4 regions of the Streptomyces sp. RPA4-2 genome follow, and region 4 is predicted to be linked to each of the others. Evidence: riboswitches for the same ligand, from Rfam matches in the RefSeq annotation. Region 4 holds a riboswitch; each other region holds the start of a gene.
What was found. A riboswitch is a leader RNA that binds a small molecule or an ion and turns the genes downstream of it on or off. The one in region 4 is predicted to bind cobalamin.
Positions count from the first base shown of each region.

Region 1: linked by a shared signal. The riboswitch ahead of HEP85_RS43140 (CbtB-domain containing protein) and the one ahead of HEP85_RS04360 (CbtB-domain containing protein) in region 4 are both predicted to bind cobalamin.
Region 2: linked by a shared signal. The riboswitch ahead of metE (5-methyltetrahydropteroyltriglutamate--homocysteine S-methyltransferase) and the one ahead of HEP85_RS04360 (CbtB-domain containing protein) in region 4 are both predicted to bind cobalamin.
Region 3: linked by a shared signal. The riboswitch ahead of HEP85_RS26420 (ribonucleoside-diphosphate reductase subunit alpha) and the one ahead of HEP85_RS04360 (CbtB-domain containing protein) in region 4 are both predicted to bind cobalamin.

Region 1 covers NZ_CP050975.2:9,758,203-9,762,602, forward strand. Annotated here, with positions in the region: gene HEP85_RS43130 (acyl-CoA dehydrogenase family protein) at 1-300, shown strand, start outside; gene HEP85_RS43135 (enoyl-CoA hydratase/isomerase family protein) at 297-1,400, shown strand; cobalamin riboswitch at 1,566-1,707, shown strand; gene HEP85_RS43140 (CbtB-domain containing protein) at 1,745-1,960, shown strand; gene HEP85_RS43145 (CbtA family protein) at 1,980-2,735, shown strand; gene aceB (malate synthase A) at 3,464-4,400, opposite strand, start outside.
Region 2 covers NZ_CP050975.2:838,855-843,254, reverse strand. Annotated here, with positions in the region: gene metE (5-methyltetrahydropteroyltriglutamate--homocysteine S-methyltransferase) at 1-2,018, opposite strand, end outside; cobalamin riboswitch at 2,181-2,402, opposite strand; gene meaB (methylmalonyl Co-A mutase-associated GTPase MeaB) at 2,583-3,569, opposite strand; gene scpA (methylmalonyl-CoA mutase) at 3,575-4,400, opposite strand, start outside.
Region 3 covers NZ_CP050975.2:6,007,261-6,011,660, reverse strand. Annotated here, with positions in the region: gene mctP (monocarboxylate uptake permease MctP) at 1-1,061, shown strand, start outside; gene HEP85_RS26425 (GNAT family N-acetyltransferase) at 1,196-1,714, shown strand; cobalamin riboswitch at 1,747-1,902, shown strand; gene HEP85_RS26420 (ribonucleoside-diphosphate reductase subunit alpha) at 2,081-4,400, shown strand, end outside.
Region 4 covers NZ_CP050975.2:1,086,494-1,090,893, forward strand. Annotated here, with positions in the region: gene HEP85_RS04345 (tetratricopeptide repeat protein) at 1-83, opposite strand, end outside; gene HEP85_RS04350 (hypothetical protein) at 509-997, shown strand; gene HEP85_RS04355 (acyl-CoA dehydrogenase family protein) at 1,023-2,213, opposite strand; gene HEP85_RS04360 (CbtB-domain containing protein) at 2,339-2,560, opposite strand; cobalamin riboswitch at 2,597-2,740, opposite strand; gene HEP85_RS04365 (histidine phosphatase family protein) at 2,885-3,484, shown strand; gene HEP85_RS04370 (four-helix bundle copper-binding protein) at 3,473-3,823, opposite strand; gene HEP85_RS04375 (nuclear transport factor 2 family protein) at 3,972-4,373, opposite strand.

The DNA.
Region 1 (4,400 bases), 8.7 Mb from region 4:
GCCCGCCTTGCCCTGGGCCGAGGGCGAGGGTGTCGGTGCCGAGACGACATGCGTGGCGCGACCGGAGGCGTCGATGCGCCGCGCGACACGGCCCTGCGCACCATGGCCGGACGGTTCGCCACCGCCACCGGATGCTCCGTGGCCGACCGGGTCCCGCCCCCGCGCAACGGCGACGGCCGCCTGAGCGACCATGGCATCGAGAGGATCGTCCTCGATCTCCGTGTCCACCGGATCCTGGAAGGAACCAACGAGAACATGCGCGTCAACGTGGCCCGCGGCCTGATGGGGGTGTTCGGATGACCGGCGCCCACGACGCCGGGGCGGTCACCGGCACCGACGACTCCGTACTCCTGCGTACCGAGGGGCGCGCCGCGTACCTCACCCTCAACCGGCCCCGGGCGCTCAACGCCCTCACCCACACCATGGTCCGCCGCATCGACTCGGCGCTCACGGTCTGGGAACACGACCCGGCCGTGGAGACCGTCGTCGTGACCGGCGCGGGGGAGCGGGGCCTGTGCGCGGGCGGCGACATCCGCGCCATCCACGACGACGCCCGGAACGGGGACGGCGCGGCGTCGATGGCCTTCTGGCGCGACGAGTACCGGCTCAACGCCCGTATCGCGCGCTACCCGAAACCGTATGTCGCCGTGATGGACGGCATCGTGATGGGCGGCGGCGTCGGTGTCTCCGCGCACGGCAGCGTACGGATCGCCACCGAGCGTTCCCGGATCGCGATGCCCGAGACCGGTATCGGCTTCGTCCCGGACGTGGGCGGCACCTACCTCCTCGCTCTCGCGCCCGGCGAACTGGGCACACACCTGGCGCTGACCGGAACCCCGGTGGGCGCGGGCGACGCCCTGCTGTGCGGGCTGTCCGACCAGTACGTGCCGTCCGACTCCCTGCCACGACTCGTCCAGGACCTCGCTCACGCGCCGGTACGGGAAGTTCTGGGCCGTCACGTCAGGGACGCGCCGCCCGGGGGCCTCGCGGAAGCACGGCGCTGGATCGACGCCTGTTACTCCGCCCGCACCGTCGAGGAGATCGTGGGCCGCTTGCTGGATCACGGGGACAGCGCGGCCAAGGAGGCCGCCGAGACCCTGCTCACCAAGTCACCCACCGCCCTCAAGGTCACCCTCGCCGCGATGCGCGGAGCCCGTCGGCCCGGCTCCCTGGAGGAGGTGCTCGACCAGGAATACCGCGTCTCCTGCGCGGCACTCACCGAACCGGACCTCGTGGAGGGCATCCGGGCCCAGGTCATCGACAAGGACCGCGAACCGCGTTGGTCGCCGCCGACGCTCGCCGAGGTCTCCGACGCGGACGTCGCACGCTTCTTCACCCCGCTCGGCGAGCGTGAACTCGGCCTTGCCGCACCCGACATCACGCGGGAGGCGCCCAGGTGAGCCGGGCCGTCGCGTTCATCCAGCAGGGGGCGTACGGGTGGCCCATGAGCGTCTTCGCCGGGAAGCGGTCGGCCCGCTTCCCCCACCGCTGACCCACAGGTCACGGCGGCCGCCCCGCCTGGCGAGACGAAGATCACGGCGGCGGGGACGGTCTTGGCCATGAACCCGACACGCGGTACGGTCAGTGCGATATCGACGACGGCATGGCGGAAGCCGGTGGAAATCCGGCACGGTCGCGCCACTGTGAACGAGACCCCCTCCGCAGGGGGTCTCTCAAGTCAGACCCGCAGCTGTCGTCCTGTGCACCACCGAGATGGGACGCGAACTCCCGAGGAGGTCCTGCCATGGCGCAGACCGTCGCTCCGCCGACAGCCACCCCGATCCCCGCCAAACTGCCGATCGGCACGATCGTCCCCTGGGCGGTCTTCTTCGGCATCCTGATGCTGGTCATGCTCTATTTCGTCGGCGCCGAGCAGGGCGCCACCTCCGTCGTCTCCGGCGAGGACGTTCACGAGTGGGTGCACGACGCCCGCCACCTCCTCGGCTTCCCCTGCCACTGACGAGGGACACCGCGCACCCATGAACTCCGCAACTGTCAGAAACCTTCTCGTGCGGGGCATGCTCGCCGGCCTCGCCGCCGGTGTGCTGGCCCTCGTCGTCGCCTACTTCCTGGGCGAGCCCAGCGTCGACGATGCCATCGGATTCGAAGAGGCCCACGCCCCGGCACACGGGCACGAGGTCGAGATCGTCAGCCGTAGCCTTCAGTCCACCGGCGGCCTCGCCACCGGCGTGCTGATCTACGGAGTGGCCTTCGGCGGCATCGCCGCCCTCGCGTACTGCTTCGCACTCGGCCGCGTCGGCCGCTTCAGCCCGCGCGCGACCGCGCTGCTGCTGTCCGGCTGCGCGCTGCTCGCGGTGTACGTCGTGCCGTTCCTGAAGTACCCGGCCAACCCGCCGTCCGTCGGCGACCCCGACACCATCGGCAAGCGCACGACGCTGTACTTCCTGATGATGGTGCTGAGTGTGCTGCTCGCGGTCGCCGCCGTGATCCTCGGCAAGCGGCTCGCACCCCGTTGGGGCACTTGGTACGCCACCGTCGCCGCGGTCGTCTTCTTCGCTCTCGTGATCGGAATCGCGTACGAGTTCCTCCCGGTCATCAACGAGGTCCCGAAGGACTTCCCGGCCACCTTGCTGTGGCGGTTCCGTACCTCGGCCCTCGCCATCCAGCTCACGCTGTGGACCGGCTTCGGCCTGGTCTTCGGGGAGTTGGCGCAGCGCCTGCTGGCCCCGCGGCCGGCGGCGGTCCCCGCGGGAGCAACTCCCGTACCGAACTGACCCATTGACGCAGAGATGACCTACCGAGATCGCCCGCTGAGTCATCAGCGGGCGATCTCGCGCAGAGGGCCCACCGGAACCATCCGGGGGCCCTCTCGCGGTCTCCCCAAATCCACGACTTGCGACAGGCGATCGGAGGCCGGAGCGCCCGGGTGCGAGTGCCGGCGCAGCAGGTGAAGCGGACCGAGGAACTGCTGCGGGATCTCTAGGCACTGGCCGGTCGTCCCCCTGAAGGCGGCGCCGGCCCGTGCGTGCTGGGCGGCGACACGACATCGTGTCCCCGCCCACGGACGGACACGAGCGTCCCGCGACCGGGCCGCTCGGCCAGGGCGGAAACGGACCAGGAGTGTCTGCGCCGCGCACTGGCGAGCCTGCTCGAACGCCACCGGGGCCGGTCCGGCGCGCAGGATTCGGGTGACGAGCGGCCTGTCTCGTCGTCACGCGGCTGAGGCCGTCCCGTGGTCCCCGGCGTGCGGCTCAGGTCAGGCACGGCTTCAGCACGTACGCTCGCCGGTCCGGATCGCCGTCTCCGGCCCGGCCCCTCGGATGCGGTGACGGCATTCGGGGATCCGGCACCCCGGGCCGACAGAAGTGCCGGCGCCGCCGGACCCTCGACCGGCGGCGCCGTCCGGACCCCTCGGTCCGGATCCACCGGGGCCCTCGACCCCGGATCCACCAGGGCCCTCAACCCTGGTCGTACAGGTGGAACCTCCGCGCGGGCCGCCCCGTCAGGCCGCCTCGGCGTGCCGGACGAGATGGCGGGTATAGGCGTCCGGGGTGAAGAACAGGGGCAACTCCGGTTCCAGGGTGTTGCGTTCGAAGAGGGACCGCACCTCGTCCACGGCGGCCCACGGGTATTCGGCACCCAGTGCGGCGAGTTCGTCGTCGAGCAGCCGCAGCACCGTCTCCCGGTCGACGGCACGCTGCCGTAGCCACTGCCAGATCTGTACGCGGGCGATCTCCGCGGTCGCCGCGTCCTCCATCAGGCCGTACAGGGCGACGGCCCCACTGCCGCGCAGCCAGGCATCGAAGTAGCGGAGCGTGACCGCGATGTTGGTGCGCACGCCCTCCTCGGTGGGCGGCCCGCCGACGCGGCGTACGGGCAGCAGGTCCGCGGCGTCCACCTCGGTGTCGCCGCGGGTGCGCTCGATCTGATGGGGCCGGTCGCCGAGGACACCGTCGAAGGCCTCACGGCACACCGGCACGAGACCGGGGTGGGCGACCCAGGAGCCGTCGAAGCCGTCCTCGGCCTCACGCTCCTTGTCGAGCCGGACCTCGGCCAGGGCCGCCTCGTGAGCGGCCCGGTCCTGGCCCGGCACGTGGGCGGCCATGCCGCCGATGGCGTGGGCCCCCCGCCGGTGGCAGGTGCGTACCAGCAGTTCGGTGTACGCGCGCAGGAACGGCGCGGTCATCGTCACAGCCGCCCGGTCAGGCAGCAGGACGTCCGCGCGGTGACCGAAGGTCTTGATCAGACTGAACAGGTAGTCCCAACGGCCCGCGTTGAGGCCGGCACTGTGCTCGCGCAACGCGTGGAGGATCTCCTCCATCTCCACGGCTGCGGTGATCGTCTCGATCAGGACGGTGGCCCGGACGGTACCGCGGGGGATGCCGAGCAACTGCTGGGCGAGGACGAAGACATCGTTCCACAGACGCGCCTCGTAGCGG
Region 2 (4,400 bases), 250 kb from region 4:
TCGAGGTCGTCGATGGCCTGCACGATGTCACCGAACTCGGCGTAGCACATGTGGGTGTGGATCTGGGTGTCCGGGCGTACGCCGCTGGTGCTGAGCCGGAACGCCTCGGTGGCCCACTCCAGGTAGGCGGGTCGGTCGGCGGCGCGCAGGGGCAGTGTCTCGCGCAGTGCGGGTTCGTCGACCTGGATGACCGATGTACCCGCGCTCTCCAGGTCGTCGACCTCGTCGCGGAGGGCGAGTGCGACCTGGCGGGCGGTGTCGCCGAGGGGCTGGTCGTCGCGGACGAAGGACCAGGCGAGCATGGTGACCGGTCCCGTGAGCATGCCCTTGACCGGCTTGGTGGTGAGCGACTGGGCGTACGTGGTCCAGCGCACCGTCATCGGTTCGGGCCGTGAGATGTCGCCGGCCAGGATCGGCGGGCGGACGTAGCGGGTGCCGTACGACTGGACCCACCCGTGCTGTGTGGTGAGGTAACCCGTGAGCTGTTCGGCGAAGTACTGCACCATGTCGTTGCGTTCGGCCTCGCCGTGCACCAGGACGTCGATGCCGGCCTTCTCCTGGAAGGAGATCACCTCGCCGATCTCGGCCCTGATGAGTTCCTCGTACCCGGCGACGTCGATCCGGCCGGTCCGCAGATCGGCCCGTGCGGTGCGCAGTTCGGCGGTCTGCGGGAAGGACCCGATGGTGGTGGTCGGCAGGAGGGGGAGGCCCAGGTGCGCGCGCTGGGCGGTGGCCCGCTCGGCGTACGGCTGGGAGCGACGGGCATCGGTGTCCGTGACGGCGGTGGTGCGGCCGCGGACCGCCGGGTCGTGGGTGATCGCGGAGGCCGCCCGGGAGGCGAGGTCGGCCCGGTTCGCGGCCAGTTCGGCGGCGATGGTGTCGGTGCCCCGGGCGAGGCCCTCGGCGAGGGTGGCGATCTCGGTCGTCTTCTGGCGGGCGAAGGCGAGCCAGTGCAGGATCTGCGGGTCGATGTCCCGTTCGGCGGACGCGTCGAGCGGTACGTGCAGGAGCGAGCAGGAGGCGGAGACGTCCACCCGGTCGGCGAGCCCGAGCAGGGTGCCGAGTGTGCCGAGGGACCTCTCCAGGTTGTTGACCCAGATGTTGCGGCCGTCGACCACGCCGGCCACCAGACGCTTTCCGGGCAGTCCGCCGACAGCGGCCAGGGCGTCGAGGTTGGCGGCGGCCGCGCCGGTGAAGTCCAGCGCGAGGCCGTCCACCGGGGCCTTGGCCAGTACGGGCAGGGCGTCGCCGAGGCGGTCGAAGTACGAGGCGAGCAGCAGCTTCGGCCGGTCGGTCAGCGCGCCGAGGCCGCGGTAGGCGCGCGCGGCGGCGTTGAGTTCGGCGGGGGTGCGGTCCTGGACCAGAGCGGGCTCGTCGAGCTGCACCCAGTCGGCTCCCGCCGCGCGGAGGTCGGCGAGCACCTCGGCGTAGACGGGCAGCAGCCGGTCCAGCAGGGTCAGCGGTTCGAAGTCCGCGGCGACACCGGGCGCCGGCTTGGCCAGCAGGAGATAGGTGACCGGACCGACGAGGACGGGCCGGGCCGCGTGACCGAGGGCGATCGCCTCCCTGAGCTGCCCGACCTGGTGTGCGGAGTCGGTCCTGAACACCGTGTCCGGACCCAACTCCGGTACCAGGTAGTGGTAGTTGGTGTCGAACCACTTGGTCATCTCCAGCGGCGCCACGTCCTGGGTGCCGCGCGCCATCGCGAAGTACCCGTCGAGCGGGTCGGCTTCGACGGCCTTGCGGTGCCGCTCGGGGACGGCGCCGACCATGACACTGGTGTCGAGGACGTGGTCGTAGTACGAGAAGTCGCCGGTCGGCACCTCGTGGATGCCGGATTCCGCCAGGTGCCGCCAGTTCGACCGGCGCAGACCGGCGGCGGTCTCCCGGAGGGCGTCGGCGGTGGTCCGGCCCTTCCAGTAGCCCTCGATCGCCTTCTTCAGCTCACGGTCGGGACCTTGGCGGGGGTAGCCGTACACGGTGGCTCGTGCTGCCGCGGCTGCGGGCTTGGCTGTCACGGAAATCTCCTTCGCGAGATGTCTCGTCGGGATCCCGACGACGGGACGCGAACGCGAAGGGGTGACGAACCGGGCGGAATCCGCCCGCGCCACGAGGCGCGGTCGACCGCCGGTATGTACGCCGACCCGCCCACGAGGTCACCGGGATGTCCGCGCGCGAACGGTCGCGTGCGGGCAACGGGCAGGTCTTCGGACTCGCGGGCGCGGCTTCCCCGAAGGGCATCCACCTACTGGCCGTCGCTTCCCGGACCCGGTCGGGCCCAGTGCGTATGACGGCGTTCGTTCCCACTCACCGCTGCGGGGCAGTCCCGGATTCCCACCGGGTTCCCTCTTACGACGCATCCCGCCTGGCGGACGGGGCGAACCAGCTGCACAGGCCACCCTAGGGGGCGACACGGTCCCGTGGCGTGAGCGGCTCACATCGCGGACGGTGACATGGGACACCGTCCGCGGTCGCCCACGGCTCGGCGGCGCGTGTTCCAGGGGCGGCGCGGGCAGGCACCGTGTCCGTCGCGCCAACACGGTGCCGCGTCCCGTCGTGGACGGGCGGAGTGCCCTGACGCGTCAGCCTTCCGCGCCGCCGAACACGCCCAGGATGCGTTCCGCCGCCAGCGTGGCCGTCAACTCCCCGTCCCGCACCTGCTGTTCGAGGGCGGGCGTGAGGGCTCGTACCGCCGGATCCGCGTGCAGCCGGCCGAGGAGCTCGTCGCGGACCATCGTCCAGGTCCAGTCGACCTGCTGGTCGCGGCGCTTGGCGGCGAGGCGGCCGGTCGAGTCGAGCAGGACGCGGTGCTGTTCGAGGCGCTCCCAGACGGCTTCCAGGCCGGTCGACTCGCGGGCGCTGCAACTCAGCACGGGGGGAGTCCAGGCCGCGTCCACCGGATGCATCAGACGAAGGGCGCCCGCCAACTCCCGTGCCGCGGAACGCGCGTCCCGCTCGTGCGGGCCGTCCGCCTTGTTGACGGTGATCACGTCCGCGAGCTCCAGGACCCCCTTCTTGATGCCTTGCAACTGGTCGCCGGTGCGGGCCAGCGTGAGCAGCAGGAAGGAGTCGACCATGTTCGCCACCGCGGTCTCCGACTGGCCGACACCCACCGTCTCCACCAGGATCACGTCGTAGCCCGCCGCCTCCATCACCACCATCGACTCCCGTGTCGCCTTCGCCACGCCGCCGAGGGTGCCGGCGGTGGGGGAGGGGCGTACGAAAGCGGCGGGGTCCACCGCCAGGCGCTCCATACGGGTCTTGTCACCCAGGATCGAACCGCCCGTACGGGTCGACGAGGGGTCGACGGCGAGCACCGCGACCCGGTGCCCGAGCGAGGTGAGCATTGTGCCGAGCGCGTCGATGAAGGTCGACTTGCCCACACCCGGCACCCCGGTGATGCCGATGCGCCGGGCGTTGCCGCCGTGGGGCAGCAACTGGGTCAGCAGCGCCTGCCCGAGGGACCGGTGATCGGCCCGGGTGGACTCGACGAGAGTGATGGCCCGCGCGATGTACGCACGCTTCCCGTCGAGTACGCCCTTCACATAGGAGTCGAGGTCGATCGCCATGGGCCTCAGCCGTGTCCGAGACCGGTGGCCAGCCGTTCCACCAGGTCGTGCGCCGCGTCCGGGATCACCGTTCCCGGCGGGAAGACGGCCGCCGCGCCCATCTCCAGCAGGGTCGGCACGTCCTGCGGCGGAATCACCCCGCCCACCACGATCATGATGTCCTCGCGTCCCTCCTCCGCCAGTTGCTCCCGCAGCGCCGGGACCAGGGTGAGGTGCCCGGCGGCCAGCGAGGACACCCCGACGATGTGCACGTCGGCCTCGACGGCCTGCCGTGCCACCTCGGCCGGGGTCTGGAACAGCGGGCCGACGTCCACGTCGAAGCCGAGGTCGGCGAAGGCCGTGGCGATGACCTTCTGCCCGCGGTCATGGCCGTCCTGGCCCATCTTGGCCACCAGGATGCGCGGCCGGCGGCCCTCGGACTCCTCGAAGGCGTCCACCCGGGTGCGGGTGCGCTCGACGGACGGCGACTCGCCTGCTTCGTTGCGGTACACACCCGAGATCGTACGGATCTGGCTCGCGTGCCGCCCGTACACCTTCTCCAGAGCGTCGGAGATCTCACCGACGGTGGCCTTGGCGCGGGCCGCGTTCACCGCCAGCTCCAGCAGGTTGCCGGTGCCCCCGGCGGCCGCCGTCAGCGCACGCAGCGACTCCTGGCACGCGGACTCGTCGCGCTCCGCGCGCAGCCGGCGCAGCTTCTCGATCTGCTGGGTCCGTACGGAGGAGTTGTCGACCTTGAGGACATCGATCTGTTCGTCGGTGTCGACCCGGTACTTGTTGACGCCGATGACCGGCTGACGGCCCGAGTCGATCCGGGCCTGGGTGCGGGCCGCG
Region 3 (4,400 bases), 4.9 Mb from region 4:
CGTACACCTACTCCTCGGGCCTGCGCGCCCCCGCCCTGATCGCGTTCGTGAAGGACACCCTGATCTACATCGTGATCGCGGTGGCCATCATCTACATCCCGATCAAGCTGGGCGGCTTCGACGAGATCTTCCACTCGGCGAGCGAGAAGTACGCCGCGGCCGGCGCGGGCGGGATCGTACCGGCCCAGGCAGGGCAGTGGACCTACGCCACCCTGGCACTCGGCTCCGCGCTCGCCCTGTTCATGTACCCGCACTCGATCACCGCGACGCTGTCCAGCCGCAGCCGTGAGGTGATCCGGCGCAACACCACGATCCTGCCGCTCTACTCCCTGATGCTGGGCCTGCTCGCCCTGCTCGGCTTCATGGCGATCGCGGCCGGGGTGAAGGTCACCAACGGCCAGCTCGCCATCCCGCAGCTCTTCGAGGACATGTTCCCGGACTGGTTCGCGGGTGTGGCCTTCGCCGCGATCGGCATCGGAGCCCTCGTCCCCGCGGCCATCATGTCCATCGCGGCCGCGAACCTCTTCACCCGCAACATCTACAGGGACTTCATCAATCCGGACGCGACCCCGCAGCAGGAGACGAAGGTCTCCAAGCTGGTCTCGCTCCTGGTGAAGGTGGGCGCGCTGGTCTTCGTCCTGACGATGGACAAGACGGTCGCCATCAACTTCCAGCTCCTGGGCGGCATCTGGATCCTGCAGACCTTCCCGGCCCTGGTCGGCGGTCTGTTCACGCGCTGGTTCCACCGCTGGGCGCTGCTCGGCGGCTGGGCGGTCGGCATGCTCTACGGCACGCTCGCCGCCTACGGGGTCGCCTCACCGACGCAAGCGCACTTCGGCGGCAGCTCGAAGGAGATCCCGGGGATCGGGGAGATCGGCTACATCGGTCTGACGGCGTTCGTCATGAACGTGGTGGTCTCCGTCGTCCTCACCTTCGCCCTGCGGGCGTTCAAGGCGCCCGACGGCGTGGACGAGACGTCACCGGCGGACTACACGGCGGACGCGGGCGACCCGGGAGTCCAGGTCGAACTGCCCCCGGCCACCGCGGAGGCGGGCCACTAGGCGCCTTGCGAAAGTCCCGCCCGCTCCCACGGGCGGGCACCGCCGGGCGCGGTCCGGGACAGCGGTACCAGGGAGCGGGCCGCCGGAGAGAGATCCGGCGGCCCGCCGCCGTGCGTCCGGGGCACACTCCCGGCATGGACATCGTCATCAGGCCCGCGCGGCCGGAGGAGTACCCCTGCGTCGGCGAGATCACCGTGCGGGCCTATCTCGGGGACGGGCTGCTCGACTTCGGGGAGGGCGACCCGTATCTCGGAGAGCTGCGGGACGTCGCGAAGCGGGCCGCCGCGGCCGAGGTGCTCGTCGCGGTCGAGGGGGAACAGGTCCTCGGCGGCGTGACCTTCGTCCCCCGGGGCGGCCCCATGGCCGACATCGCACGGCCCGGCGAGGCCGAGATCCGGATGCTCGCCGTCGCGCGCGAGGCCCGCGGCCGGGGTGCGGGCGCGGCCCTCGTGGGCGCCTGCGTCGACCGCGCACGGGCCACCGGGGGCTGTGCGCGCGTGGTGCTGTCCACCCAGCGCACCATGCGCACCGCCCACCGCCTCTACGAACGCCTCGGCTTCACCCGCGCCCCGGAGCGCGACTGGAACCCGGTTCCGCACCTCGACGACGTCTTCCTCCTCACCTACGAGTTGACCCTCAGGCACACTCCGTAGCGCCCTCCGAAGCCGACACGGCACAACATGTGGGGGTGCTTCCTCAGCCCGGCACTAGATGTATGCTCATGCTCGCTGTCGTCGCAGGGGAATCCGGTGCGAATCCGGAACTGTCCCGCAACGGTGTACTTGTGCGCATTCGCGCACGGGCTTCAGTCCGAGGACCTGCCGACAGCGTGCCCCGGCCAGCCGGCCCGGGCGCCGACGACGTCCGGGCCTCGTGGAATGGGCCGGTGGACGCACGCGTACCCGTAACCGAGTCGCGTGTCCCGCTGCCCTCCGCCAGGCCCCGTGCCGAGCGAGGGAGAGCCCCAAGTGACCATCGCGCCAGCCGACCCGGTTTCAGTTTCCGCCCAGCAGGCCCCGGTGGAAGCGGAGTCCGCGCAGCGGGCCCCGGTGGAGACGGACGGTCCCGGTACCACGCTGCTGCGTACCCTGACCGACTTCACCGCCGACCTCCCCGGCGCCGACCCCGGCCGGGTCGCCGCCGCCGCGCTGCGCGGCCGGTCCACGCACGCGGACGACGCGGAACTGCGCGAGCTGGCCACCGAGGCGGCCGCCGGCCTCATCTCCGAGGACCCCGTGTACTCGCGGCTGGCCGCCAGGCTGCTGACGGTCGGCATCGCCGAGGAGGCCGCCTCGCAGGGCGTCACGACGTTCTCCGAGTCCATCACCACGGGCCGGCGCGAGGGTCTGATCGCCGACCGCACGGCGGACTTCGTCGACCTTCACGCGGCCCGCCTGGACGCGCTGATCGACACCGCGGGCGACGACCGCTTCGGCTACTTCGGCCTGCGCACCCTGCACAGCCGCTACCTGCTCCGGCACCCGATCACCCGCAAGGTCGTCGAGACCCCCCAGCACTTCATGCTCCGGGTGGCGTCCGGCCTGGCGGAGGACGACACGGCCCGGTCCGTCGACGAAGTGGCCGCGCTCTACGGCCTGATGAGCCGGCTGGACTACCTCCCCTCCTCCCCCACGCTCTTCAACTCCGGTACGCGGCACCCCCAGATGTCGTCCTGCTACCTCCTCGACTCCCCGCTGGACGAGCTGGACTCCATCTACGACCGCTACCACCAGGTCGCGCGCCTGTCGAAGCACGCGGGCGGTATCGGGCTGTCCTACTCCCGCATCCGCTCCCGCGGTTCACTGATCCGCGGCACGAACGGGCACTCCAACGGCATCGTCCCGTTCCTGAAGACCCTCGACGCCTCGGTCGCCGCGGTGAACCAGGGCGGCCGGCGCAAGGGCGCCGCCGCGGTCTACCTGGAGACCTGGCACTCCGACATCGAGGAGTTCCTGGAGCTGCGTGACAACACCGGCGAGGACGCCCGCCGTACGCACAACCTGAACCTCGCGCACTGGATCCCGGACGAGTTCATGCGCCGGGTCGACGCCGACGCGCAGTGGTCCCTCTTCTCCCCCTCCGACGTGCCCGGACTGGTCGACCTGTGGGGCGCCGAGTTCGACGCGGCGTACCGTGCGGCGGAGGCGAAGGGCCTGGCGAAGAAGACCATCCCGGCCCGCGACCTCTACGGCCGCATGATGCGCACCCTGGCGCAGACCGGCAACGGCTGGATGACCTTCAAGGACGCCGCCAACCGCACGGCCAACCAGACGGCGGAGCCGGGCCACACCGTGCACTCCTCGAACCTGTGCACCGAGATCCTGGAGGTCACGGACGACGGGGAGACGGCCGTCTGCAACCTCGGCTCGGTCAACCTCGGCGCGTTCGTCGACACGACGACCGGCGATCTCGACTGGGAGCGTCTGGACGAGACGGTCCGCACCGCCGTCACCTTCCTCGACCGCGTCGTCGACATCAACTTCTACCCGACCGAGCAGGCGGGCCGGTCGAACGCCAAGTGGCGCCCCGTCGGCCTCGGCGCGATGGGCCTCCAGGACGTCTTCTTCAAGCTGCGTCTGCCCTTCGACTCGCCCGCCGCCCGCGCGCTCTCCACCCGTATCGCCGAGCGCATCATGCTCGCCGCCTACGAGGCCTCCGCCGACCTCGCCGAGCGCAACGGCCCGCTGCCGGCCTGGGAGAAGACCCGTACCGCCCGCGGTGTGCTGCACCCCGACCACTTCGACGTCGAGCTGAACTGGCCGGAGCGCTGGGCGGCGCTGCGGGAGCGCATCGCCGCGGTCGGCATGCGCAACTCGCTGCTGCTCGCCATCGCGCCCACCGCGACGATCGCGTCCATCGCGGGCGTGTACGAGTGCATCGAGCCGCAGGTCTCGAACCTCTTCAAGCGCGAGACGCTGTCCGGTGAGTTCCTCCAGGTCAACTCCTACCTTGTGGCCGAGCTGAAGAAGCTCGGGGTGTGGGACGCGCAGACCCGGGAGGCGCTGCGCGAGGCGAACGGCTCGGTGCAGGGCTTCACCTGGGTGCCGCAGGACGTCCGCGACCTGTACCGCACGGCGTGGGAGATCCCGCAGCGCGGCCTCATCGACATGGCCGCGGCCCGTACCCCGTTCCTGGACCAGGCCCAGTCGCTGAACCTCTTCCTGGAGACGCCGACCATCGGCAAGCTCTCCTCGATGTACGCGTACGCCTGGAAGTCGGGCCTGAAGACGACGTACTACCTGCGCTCGCGCCCGGCGACCCGCATCGCCCGTGCCGCCCAGGCGCAGGCCCAGCCCGAGAAGACCATCCCCCTCCAGCAGGTCGCCGACCCCGACGCCG
Region 4 (4,400 bases):
GCGCGCCACACCTCGCCCATGCCGCCACTCCCGATCAGATCGAGCAGTCGGTACCGGCCCTGGATCAGCCTGGTCTGCGCCATCTCGTGCGATCGCCCCCGTCGCTGCTCGCCGCGCCCTCCCCTGGCCCGTCCAGTATGGCGAGTTATCTGCCGACTTTGTACGGCACCCGACGCGAGCCGGGGCCGAGCCACGCCATGCGCGCAGCACGCGTTGGGGCGGGCTTCCCCGGCGAAGACGTGCGGGAACGCGGCGCGGTGCGGTGCCCGCGACACTCGGCCGCCGGGTCACCGCGGCGGGCGGCGGGGCCGGTCCGCCGTACGGCACGTGGGCGTACGGCGGCGGAGCGGCGTACGCCGGCCGCACCACGCGCCGGGACAGCGCGACGCGCGCCGGGCCGACGTGCGTCGCGGCCGACCGGCGGGAGCTGTCCGCCCGGCCTGCCTCGCACTCGTCGACGCTCTGCGGGTCCCGGCACCCGTGCGATCGCCCGCCGAGCGTTCCGGTCGTGACCGCGGCGACGTCGGTCGCGGGTGCCAGAATCTGCGGCATGACGCTGTGCGACTACTTCTCCGCCGCTGACGATCGAGCCGCCGTCGCCGTGGGCGGATCGCCCGCGGGGCCGGGCCCGGCAGGGTTCGATGTGGTCTCCCTGAAGGGCATCGACCCGGTGGTCGCCATCGCCCGGCTCGAGGCGATCGCGACCGACTGCAGCTACGAGGAGGCCGGTCGACGCCCTCGGTCCGGGCAGCTGTTGTCCGAGGCGGACGGCCAAGGCCCGCTCGTGTTCAGCCTGTCGGACACGCTGGTGACCGCCCTCGTCACCGCGACCCGAGGCGATTTCCGGCGCTTCGCGGAGTCGTGGTCCATGACCGCCGAACTGCGGCACAACCAGGTCGACGCCGAGACGGCCGGGGGCGCCCTGGAAGCCCTGGCCGGCCTGGCCCGACGCGCTCAGCCGGCCGGCCTTCGCCTGTACTGCTGGTGGGCGCTGTGACAGGCCAGGCCTCCACGACGCCAGGTCAACGCCGCACCCGCGGCATCCCCAGCCCGATCCACGAGATGATCTCGCGCTGGATCTCGTTGTTGCCGCCGCCGAAGGTGAAGATCACCGCCGACCGGTAGCCGCGTTCCAGCTCGCCGTGCAGGACGGCACCCGCCGAGCCCTCCTTCAGGACACCCGGCATGGCGACGATCTCCATGAGCCAGGCGTACGCGTCCCGGCGCGCCTCGGAGCCGTACACCTTGACCGCGGAGGCGTCCTGCGGAGTGAGGGTGCCCTGCTGGACGGCGTTCACCATCTGCCAGTTCAGGAGCTTCATGGCGTCGAGCCGGGTGTGGGTCTGCGCGAGCCGGCGGCGCACCCAGGGGAGGTCGACGACCCGGCGGCCGTCGGCGAGCTTGGTCTCCATGGCCCAGCGCTGGACGTCGTGCAGGGCGCGGATCGCCATCGTGCCGTGGGCGGCGAGGGTGACGCGCTCGTGGTTGAGCTGGTTCGTGATCAGCCGCCAGCCCTTGTTCTCCTCACCGACCCGGCGGGAGACGGGGACGCGGATGTTCTCGTAGTAGCTGGCGGTGGTGTCGTGCGAGGCGAGGGTGTTGATGAGGGTGCAGGAGTAACCCGGGTCGGAGGTCGGTACGAGGAGCATGGTGATGCCCTTGTGGGGCGGGGCGTCCGGGTCGGTGCGGACGGCGAGCCACACCCAGTCGGCGGTGTCGCCGTTCGTCGTCCAGATCTTCTGCCCGTCGACCGTGTAGTGCCCGGTGGTCTCGTCGCCCTCGCGTACGGCCCGGGTCTTCAGCGCGGCCAGATCGGTGCCCGCGTCGGGCTCGCTGTAGCCGATCGCGAAGTCGATCTCGCCGGAGAGGATCCTCGGCAGGAAGTACCCCTTCTGCTCCTCGGTGCCGAACTGCATGATCGTCGGGCCGACGGTGTTCAGCGCCATCAGGGGCAGCGGTACGCCCGCCTGGGCGGCCTCGTCGAAGAAGATGAACTGCTCCATGGGCGTGAGCCCGCTGCCGCCGTACTCCTTGGGCCAGCCCGCACCGAGCCGGCCGTCCGTGCCGAGGCGGCGGATCGTCTCACGGTAGAACCGCTTCTGCGCCGCCGGATCGCCGTACCGGGCATAGGCGTTGTCGGGCACCAGCTCGGCGAAGTACTCACGCAGTTCGGTCCGCAACCGCTGCTGCTCCGGCGTGTATTCGAGATGCACGGCGCCTCCTGGCTCCCCAAGGCGGGACCTGACGGCGCACACCGTAGAACGTGTTCCAGAAATAGGGAATGGCGGTGACATGCGTAAGGGGGCGCCCCGGCGGGCGCCCCCTTCTGTCCGGGCCGTCAGTGGCAGGGGAATCCGAGGAGGTGGCGGGCGTCGTGCACCCACTCGTGGACGTTCTCGCCGGACACGAGGGAGGTGGCGCCCTGTTCGGCGCCGACGAAGTAGAGCAGGACCAGCATCAGGACGCCGAAGAAGACCGCCCACGGGACGATCGCGCCGATCGGCAGCTTGGCGGGAACGGCGGTGGGGGTGGCGGTCGGCTGGGCGACGGACTGCGCCATGGGGCGGTACCTCCTGGGGAACTCGCGTCCCGTCTCGGTGGTGCACAGGACGACGGCCGCGGGTCTGACTTGCTCGACCTCCGCCGCCCCTGGGAGGGGTGACGTGCGCTGGGCTTACAGTGGCGCGACCGTGCCGGACTCCCACCGGACTTCCGCCGAACCGTCGTCAATATCATCCAGACCGTACCGCGAAGCCGGGGCCCGGCCAAGGGCGCGTGACAGCACCGCCGTTGCGCCCCGGGACCGCGGAGACGTCGGCGGATTCCCTGTTCCGGCAGGGGGTTTCGGGCACGGGCGAACACGACAGCGCACGAGAGTGAACGTATGACGAGCCGAGTGATCTTGATCTCAGCCGCGCTCAGCGCGGCGCTGCGGGAGGCCCGCTTCGACGAAGGGGGCCGGGTGGAGGCCGCGGGCCTGCGGCTCGCTCGGGCCGCCGCGGGCGCGGTCCCCGGCGCGGAGCGGCTGTGGGTCTCCCCCACCGTGCGGTGCCGCGAGACCGCCGACGCGCTGGGCCTCGACGCGGTGCTGGACGTCCCGGAGCTGGCCGGTCTGGACGTCGGCCGATGGCGTGGCGCGACCCTGGAGGAGGTCAGCTCGAAGGAACCGGAGGCGGTGGCCCAGTGGCTGGCCGATCCCGGCGCGGCACCGCACGGCGGGGAGTCGGTGCGGGCCTTCTGCGACCGGGTGGCGGGCTGCCTCGACACGGCCGCGCGGTTGACGGGCCGGACCGTCGCCGTGGTGGAGCCGGAGGTGGTACGGGCGCTGGTGGTACGGGTGTTGGACGCACCGGAGTCGGCGTTCTGGCGGGTCGACGTACCGCCCCTGACCGCCACCGAGTTCAGCGGCCGCTCCGGGCGCTGGAACGTACGGGCCGGCCGGCCGCTCGCCCCGTCGGCGCAAGCGGGAGGCTCAGGCGGGTAGCAGCGTCGCGAGGAAGTCCGTGCACGCCTGGGCGCACGCGCGGCAGGCCCGCGCGCTCACTTGTGCGCCCGGACACCGGTCGAAGACGTCCGCGCACTCACGGCAGACGGACCGGCACCACTCGACCTGGACACGGATGCCCGCCTCGCCACGGTGGTGCTGCCCGTCCAGGACGAGGCAGGTCGCGTCGCACACCTCGGCGCACATGAGGCCCATACGGCGCGCGAGTTGCCGCACCTTGGGTCCGTCCGGATCCATGCAGCTCGCCCGCAGCGCACAGGCGCGGGCGCACTCGACGCAGGCCTGCGCGCAGTCGAAGCGGTCCTCCAGGAAGCGGATCGGTTCCTGCTCGGACGCCGGTGCGGACGTCTGCTTCGTCTTCGTCTTCGGCTTCGGCTTCGGCCTCGTCGTCGTGGTCACCCGGCGCGGGTAGCCCCCGGGGGTCGCGCCAAACACCGCGTGGGCGACCAGCCCTCGGGGGCGCGGCTCACCGGCCCTGGGCCTCCGCCGCCTCCCGCGAGATCCGCTCGAACTGCGCGCCCATGGCCTCGGAGAGCGCATGGGCCGCCGAGAGCGGGCGGACCATGACCATCAGGTCGTCGATCCTGCCGTCCTCGTCGAAGTGCAGGAAGTCGCAGCCGTTGATCTCCTTGTCGCCCACCTTCGCCGTGAAGACCAGCGCGTGGTCACGGCCGTCGGCACCCGCGATCTCCCGTACGTAGCGGAAGTCGGTGAAGACGCGGGTGACGCCGCGCAGGATGGCCGCGGTGATCGCCTTGCCCGGGTAGGGCTTGAAGGCGACGGGGCTGGTGAACACGACGTCGTCGGCCAGCAGCTCCTCGACCGCGGCGAGGTCGCCGGCCTCCACGGCCTTGCGGAAGGGGTGCATCGGTGGTCCCCGCTCTCATAGTCAACT